2 linked regions of the Ruegeria pomeroyi DSS-3 genome follow. The protein of the gene in region 1 interacts with the protein of each later gene in a pairwise test. Links are inferred from orthologs where the notes say so. Each region holds a gene or a part of one and is shown in the gene's direction. Other genes may lie near its edges.

What was found. Proteins that work in one complex are often made in the same cells at the same time.
Region 2: the proteins of SPO_RS15845 (region 1) and ssb interact in binary tests that used the Escherichia coli proteins (3 or more experiments, as listed by UniProt). The link is inferred for Ruegeria pomeroyi DSS-3 from one-to-one orthologs.

The regions. Positions count from the first base shown.
Region 1 is NC_003911.12:3,334,784-3,338,019, reverse strand. What follows is about bases 21-3,013. They hold SPO_RS15845 (primosomal protein N'), read left to right. Parts: upstream 21-408; coding sequence 409-2,619; downstream 2,620-3,013. Other genes in these bases: SPO_RS15840 (anti-sigma factor family protein), read right to left, coding at 2,769-3,013; fsa (fructose-6-phosphate aldolase), read right to left, coding at 21-290. Also shown: more of fsa, read right to left, coding at 1-20; more of SPO_RS15840, read right to left, coding at 3,014-3,236.
Region 2 is NC_003911.12:1,740,014-1,743,131, reverse strand. What follows is about bases 202-3,118. They hold ssb (single-stranded DNA-binding protein), read left to right. Parts: upstream 202-1,347; coding sequence 1,348-1,890; downstream 1,891-3,118. Other genes in these bases: aroB (3-dehydroquinate synthase), read right to left, coding at 2,987-3,118; SPO_RS08320 (site-2 protease family protein), read left to right, coding at 1,906-2,976; SPO_RS08330 (lytic transglycosylase domain-containing protein), read right to left, coding at 560-1,138; SPO_RS08335 (SDR family NAD(P)-dependent oxidoreductase), read right to left, coding at 202-356. Outside these bases: more of SPO_RS08335, read right to left, coding at 1-201. UniProt on the Escherichia coli protein: Plays an important role in DNA replication, recombination and repair. Binds to ssDNA and to an array of partner proteins to recruit them to their sites of action during DNA metabolism. Acts as a sliding platform that migrates on DNA via reptation.

The DNA.
Region 1 (3,236 bases):
AGCACCTTGCAGGCTTTCAGCCCGTCCCAGGTCAGCGGCACCTTGACCGCGATATTGCCGGCGATCTCGACCAGCTTGCGCCCTTCGGCGATCATGGTTTCGGCATCGGTGGCGGTCACCTCGGCCGAAACCGGCCCGTCGACCATGGCGCAGATCTCGCGCGTGACCTCGATGATATCGCGGCCCGATTTCTTGATCAGCGAGGGGTTGGTGGTGACGCCGTCCACCATACCCAGGTCGTTCAACTCGGCGATGGCGTCGATCTCGGCGGTATCAACGAAGAATTTCATGGGGCAGTCCTTTGATGGGTTGGCCTCGGTCTGGCTTGCCTTTACCTCATGAGACAGGCGGCGCAAACCCCGAATGCCGGGCTGTGCCTGCGCATCGGGTTTGACGGGAGCCATCAGCTTGGACACGGGCGGCTTGGACAGCGGCGGGTTTTTTGAAGAGGGAGCGCTGGTCTCGGTCCTGACCACGCAGCCGCTCGACCGGACGCTTGATTACAAGGCGCCCGAAGGCGGCTGTTTCGTGGGTGCCTTTGTCGAGGTGCCGCTGGGCCCGCGCAAGGTGCTGGGCGTGGTCTGGGGGCCGGGGCGGGGTGACTTTGACCGCTCCAGGATTCGCTCGGTATTGCGGGTACTCGACGTTGCACCGATGCGGGAGGAGATGAGAAGTTTTCTGGGCAGGACCGCCGATTACACGCTGACGCCGATGCCCGCGATGCTGCGCCTGGCCACCCGCGCGCCGGGCCTGGGCGATCCGCCCTCGATGCGCAAGGTTTATCGGCTAGGCGGTGTGGACCCCGACCGCATGACCGACGCGCGCGCCCGCGTGCTTGAGGTGCTGCGCGATTATGGCGGGCTGGCCTTCACCCTCAAGGAACTGGCCGAAATGGCAGGGGTGACCGCGTCAGTGGTCAAGGGGCTGGTCAAACAAGGCGCCGTGCGGGAAGAGGACAGCCCGCGCGATCTGCCCTATCCGCATCTCGACCCCGATCTGCCCGGCAAGGCGCTGACCGAGGATCAGGTCCGCGCCGCCGACAGCCTGCGCGCGGGGCTGCGCAGCGGGCGCTACGGCACCACGCTGCTCAAGGGCGTCACCGGTGCCGGCAAGACCGAGGTCTATCTGGAGGCAGTGGCCGAGGCGCTGCGCATGGGCCGGCAGGCGCTGGTGCTGCTGCCCGAGATCGCTTTGACGGCCGAGTTCCTGAGCCGGGTCGAGGCGCGGTTCGGGGCGCGGCCCGCCGAATGGCATTCGGGCGCGACCATGACCGAACGCCGCCGCGTCTGGCGCATGGTGGGGCAGGGCGCGGCGCAGCTGGTGGTGGGCGCGCGCTCGGCGCTGTTCCTGCCGTTCCGCGACCTGGGCCTGATCATCGTGGATGAGGAACACGACACCTCCTACAAGCAGGAGGACGGGGTACTCTATAATGCGCGTGACATGGCGGTGCTGCGCGCGGCGATCTGCGGCGCGCGGGTGGTGCTGGCCAGCGCCACGCCCTCGCTGGAAAGCTGGGCCAATGCGGATGCGGGCAAATACGAACGGGTGGAGCTGACCTCGCGTTTTGGTCCGGCGGTGCTGCCGCAGATGCAGGCCATCGACATGCGGGCCGAGACGATGCAGCCTTCCAGCTGGATCTCGCCCAACCTGCGCCGGGCGGTAAGCGACCGGCTGGCCAAGGGGGAACAATCGCTGCTTTTCCTCAACCGGCGCGGCTATGCCCCGGTCACGCTGTGCCGGGCCTGCGGGCAACAGATCGGCTGTGACCATTGCGATGCGCGCATGGTCGAACACCGGTTCCTGAAACGGTTGATGTGCCACCAGTGCGGCGAGACCAAGCCGATCCCCGAAACCTGTCCTCATTGCGGCGCCGAGGGGCGGCTCGCCCCTGTTGGTCCGGGTATCGAGCGGTTGGCCGAAGAGGCCACCGCCAGTTTTCCCGAGGCCCGCATCGCGGTGCTCAGCTCGGACATGTTCGGCACCGCCCGCGCGCTGAAGGAGCGGATCGAGGCGATTGCGGCAGGTGAGGCGGATATCGTCATCGGCACCCAGTTGGTGGCCAAGGGGCACAACTTTCCCTTGCTGACGCTGGTGGGGGTGATCGATGCCGATCTGGGCCTGCAGGGCTCGGACCTGCGCGCCGCCGAGCGCACCTTCCAGCTGATGCGGCAGGTGGCGGGCCGGGCGGGGCGCGCCGAGAAACCGGGCCAGGCGCTGTTGCAGACCTATCAGCCCGAACACCCGGTGATCCGCGCCATCCTTGCGGGGGACGAGGAACGGTTCTGGCGTGCCGAGGCGGCTGAGCGTCAGGCCGCCGGAGTGCCGCCCTATGGGCGGATGGCGGGGATCATCCTGTCGGGCCCCGAGGCTGGGCCGGTCTTCGATCTCGGCACCGCCATGGCACGCAACGACGCAGCCCTGCGCCAGATCGGGGCGCAGGTCTTTGGCCCGGCACCCGCGCCCATCGCCCGCGTCCGGGGCCGCCATCGGGTGCGGCTCTTGGTCAAGGCGCCCAAGGGCGCCCCCCTGCAAGAGGCGATCGCCCGCTGGATCGCGCCGCTGCGGCTGAAGGGCGATCTGCGCCTCAGTGTCGATATCGACCCACAGAGCTTTCTTTGATCTTTTGCGAGGCTCCGCCTCGCGCTCCGGAGTACTTATTACCAGAAAGAAGCAGGACCCGCATTCCGGCTTCTTTCTGGTCGGAAATACTCCGGGGGTGAGGCCCGCGAGGGCCGAGGGGGCAGCGCCCCCTTTTTCGACCTCCGATGCTAGAGCAATTGCTCATAGGCGCTGGTCGCCATCTGGCGCAGATCCTCACGGGCCAGCGCACCGGTCAGGACAAAGCCCAACCCGCCCTTGGCCCAGTGCAGACTTTCGGTCTGCCGGTCCCCGGCAAAGCGCAAGGTACTGTTACCCTCCTCCTGCGGCGCCACATAGAGGGTGATCCGCTGGCCTTCGGAATTCTCATACATATAGAGCCCGGCCACCCATTTGCCCGCAGGCAGGATGCGCCCGCCCATCAGGGCAAAGCCCGAGGCGGAGAGGTCCGGCGGGCTGACCGGCGCGCCGATCCGCTTGGACATCCAACTGTTCATATGGTCGCGCTGGCTGGCCGGGACCTCGACCGGATGCACCACTTCGACGACAAATGTCCTGTGCGCGGTCAGGGCCGCATCGGCCAGCGCCGGGGCGGGTGAAGGGTCACCCAGCCGGGCATGCCCGGCCCAACCGACCAC
Region 2 (3,118 bases), 1.6 Mb from region 1 along the record:
ACGCCGACCGCTTCTATGAAGTCGGCAGCGATGACCCGAGCAAAGGTGGCCATATCCACCGGACCGTCACGCCCAACAAACCGCATACCACCTGGAATACCTGCGCAGTTCACATCGATGAGGATCTGCCCGTTGTGCCCGCAGGCTATTGCCCATGCGTCGGACACTGCACCCGGGTCGGAAACGTCGCACGCGATACCAACGCCGCCGATCTGATCGGCCACCTGTGACACCTTCTCTTCATTCAGGTCCAGAAAGGCGACCTTGGCGCCGGCATTTGTCAAAGCCTCGGCCACGGCCAGTCCCAACCCGGAAGCCCCACCAGTAACCAACGCGGAAAGACCGTCAACCAGCATCTATATCACTCCTGTTTGTCGTGATCTGCGAGCTTGGCGTCTTCCGAAATTCACCCGATGAGTGGTTACCCTTTGGCCAACTGGAACCACTGGGATGAGGCCCGCCAAACATAATGCCAGCACCTTAAGGTCTCGAAACTGCCTCCCAGCGGGACCAGATCGAATGCCCGGTAAAGAGCGGTTTCCGAGCCGGAGCGGCCCGATCAGCTGCCCCAGATCACCTTGACGTAGTTCTTGGTCTCTTCATAAGGCGGAACATCGCCGTATTTCTCGACCGCTTCGGGGCCGGCGTTATAGGCCGCCAGCGCCAGGCGCCAGGATTTGAACTTGCGGTATTGCCGCGACAGATAGCGGGCGCCGCCATCGAGGTTCTCGTACGGATCGCCCGGATCGACCCCCAGCGCCCGCGCGGTGCCCGGCATAAGCTGGGCAAGTCCCAGCGCGCCCTTGTGCGATTTGGCATGCGGGTTCCAGCCGCTTTCCTGCTGCACCAGCCGCAGGAACAGATCCTCGGGGATATTGTGGCGCCGGGCCGCATCGCGGGCCATTTGCAGATATTCGCCCTTGTACTTGCCGGCATAGCGCCGGGTCGGCGTGGTCTGGGCGGTGGGCGGTTGCAGGCGGGTCGAGCTTTCGTACTGGCTGGCGCCCCGTGTATCGAGCAGCCGCGCCTGTTTCTGGAACAGGTCGCGCCGGTTCTTGGTCGAGAACATGTCCGCACCCGCAGGCATGGCGGTGACGGCAACCGCCGCCGCGATGAAACCGGAAAAGAGCCTGCGCATCGGTATGAACCTGTCCCTAACCCCTCGCGCGGGACTATAGCCGGTTTGACGGCGAAGAAAACCCTGCCCGCGCGGGCCGGTTGAACCGGCAAAACCTTGCTAGCGGTTTCCCTCTGCCCGCACGCGCGTGTAGGGTCTGTCGGGACGGGTCGGCGAGATTCGGGCCGATCACAAGACAAGATGCAACAAGAACAGGAGACGGGGAACCCATGGCTGGCTCGGTCAATAAAGTCATTCTGGTGGGAAATCTGGGCCGCGACCCCGAGGTGCGGACATTTCAGAACGGGGGCAAGGTGTGCAACCTGCGCATTGCCACCTCGGAAAACTGGAAGGATCGCAATACGGGTGAGCGGCGCGAACGGACCGAATGGCATTCGGTCGCCATCTTCAGCGAAGGTCTGGTCCGCGTTGCCGAACAATATCTGCGCAAAGGGTCCAAGGTCTATCTGGAGGGCCAGTTGCAGACGCGCAAATGGCAGGACCAGTCCGGCCAGGACCGCTATTCCACCGAGGTGGTGCTGCAGGGGTTTGGCGCAACGCTGGTGATGCTCGACGGGCGCGGCGAAGGCGGCGGTGGCGGCGGCTTTGGCGGCGGTCAGGGCGGCGGCGACAGCTATGGCGGCGGTTACGACAGCGGCCCGGCGGGCGATCCCTATGGCGGCGGCCCCTCGGGTGGCGGCAGCAGCAGCGGGGGTGGACGCGGACGCGGCCCCGCATCGGGCGGCATCGACGACGACGAGATCCCGTTCTAAGACCGGAGACATATCATGACATGGTCCTTCACGCTCGGCCGCCTTTTCGGCTCGGAACTGAAGGTCCATGTCACCTTCTTTCTGCTCATCGGCTGGATCGGCGTTTCGGCCTATCAGATGGGCGGCTGGCCCAGCGCGGTGGAGAACACCGCCTTTGTGCTGGCCCTGTTTGCCTGTGTGGTGGCGCATGAATACGGTCACGCCCTGACCGCGCGCCGATACGGCATCCGTACCCCCGATATCACGCTGCTGCCCATTGGCGGGCTGGCCCGGCTGGACCGGATGCCCGAAAAACCCGGGCAGGAAATCGTCGTGGCTCTGGCTGGTCCAGCGGTGAATGTGGCGATCTGGGCGGCACTCACCCTTGTCGGCGTCGACACTCGGTTCGAAACGCTGGCCGCCATCGACAGCGCCGAGCCCGATTTCCTGGGCCGGCTGGCGATGGTCAACCTGTTCCTGGCGGTGTTCAACCTGATCCCGGCCTTTCCGATGGATGGGGGGCGGGTGCTGCGCGCCGCGCTCAGCCTGACGATGGACCGGGTGCGCGCCACCCGCATCGCCGCCGCCGCCGGGCAGCTGGTGGCGCTGCTCTTCGGCTTTGCCGGTCTCAGCGGCGGCAATCCGGTATTGGTGCTGATCGCGGTCTTTGTCTTTATCGCCGCCAATGCGGAGGCGCAGGATGTCGCCATGCGCGCGGTGACCCGCCGCCTGCTGGCGCGCGACGCGATGATCACCCGGTTCGAAGCGCTTGGCCCGACCGACACGCTGGCCACCGCCGCGCAGGCGGTGCTGCACACCACCCAGCACGAATTCCCGGTGCTGGATGGCGAGGGGCATCTGTTGGGATTCGTGACACGGGCACGGCTGTTCGCGGCGCTGGCGGCGGATCATCCGCGCTCGGATCCAGCGGAAACGGTGATGGATCGCGAGATCCCGCAGGTGCCGCTAGCCAGCGGGCTGGAGACGGTGCTGGACGCGCTTTATCAGGGGGCGCCCGCGGTGGCCGTCACCTCGGCCGACGGGCGAATGCTGGGCTATGTCACCCGCGAGAACGTGGGTGAGCTGATGGTGATTCAAGGGCGGTAAACGCCCCTTTTCAGCAACTTGCCAGCGCATCCTCAAGTACAGTCAGCACCGCCTCGCGCGGGACGTCCGAGGTGACAAAGGCCTGACCGATGCCGCGCGCCAGGATAAAGCGCAACTGCCCGTCCACCACCTTCTTGTCCTG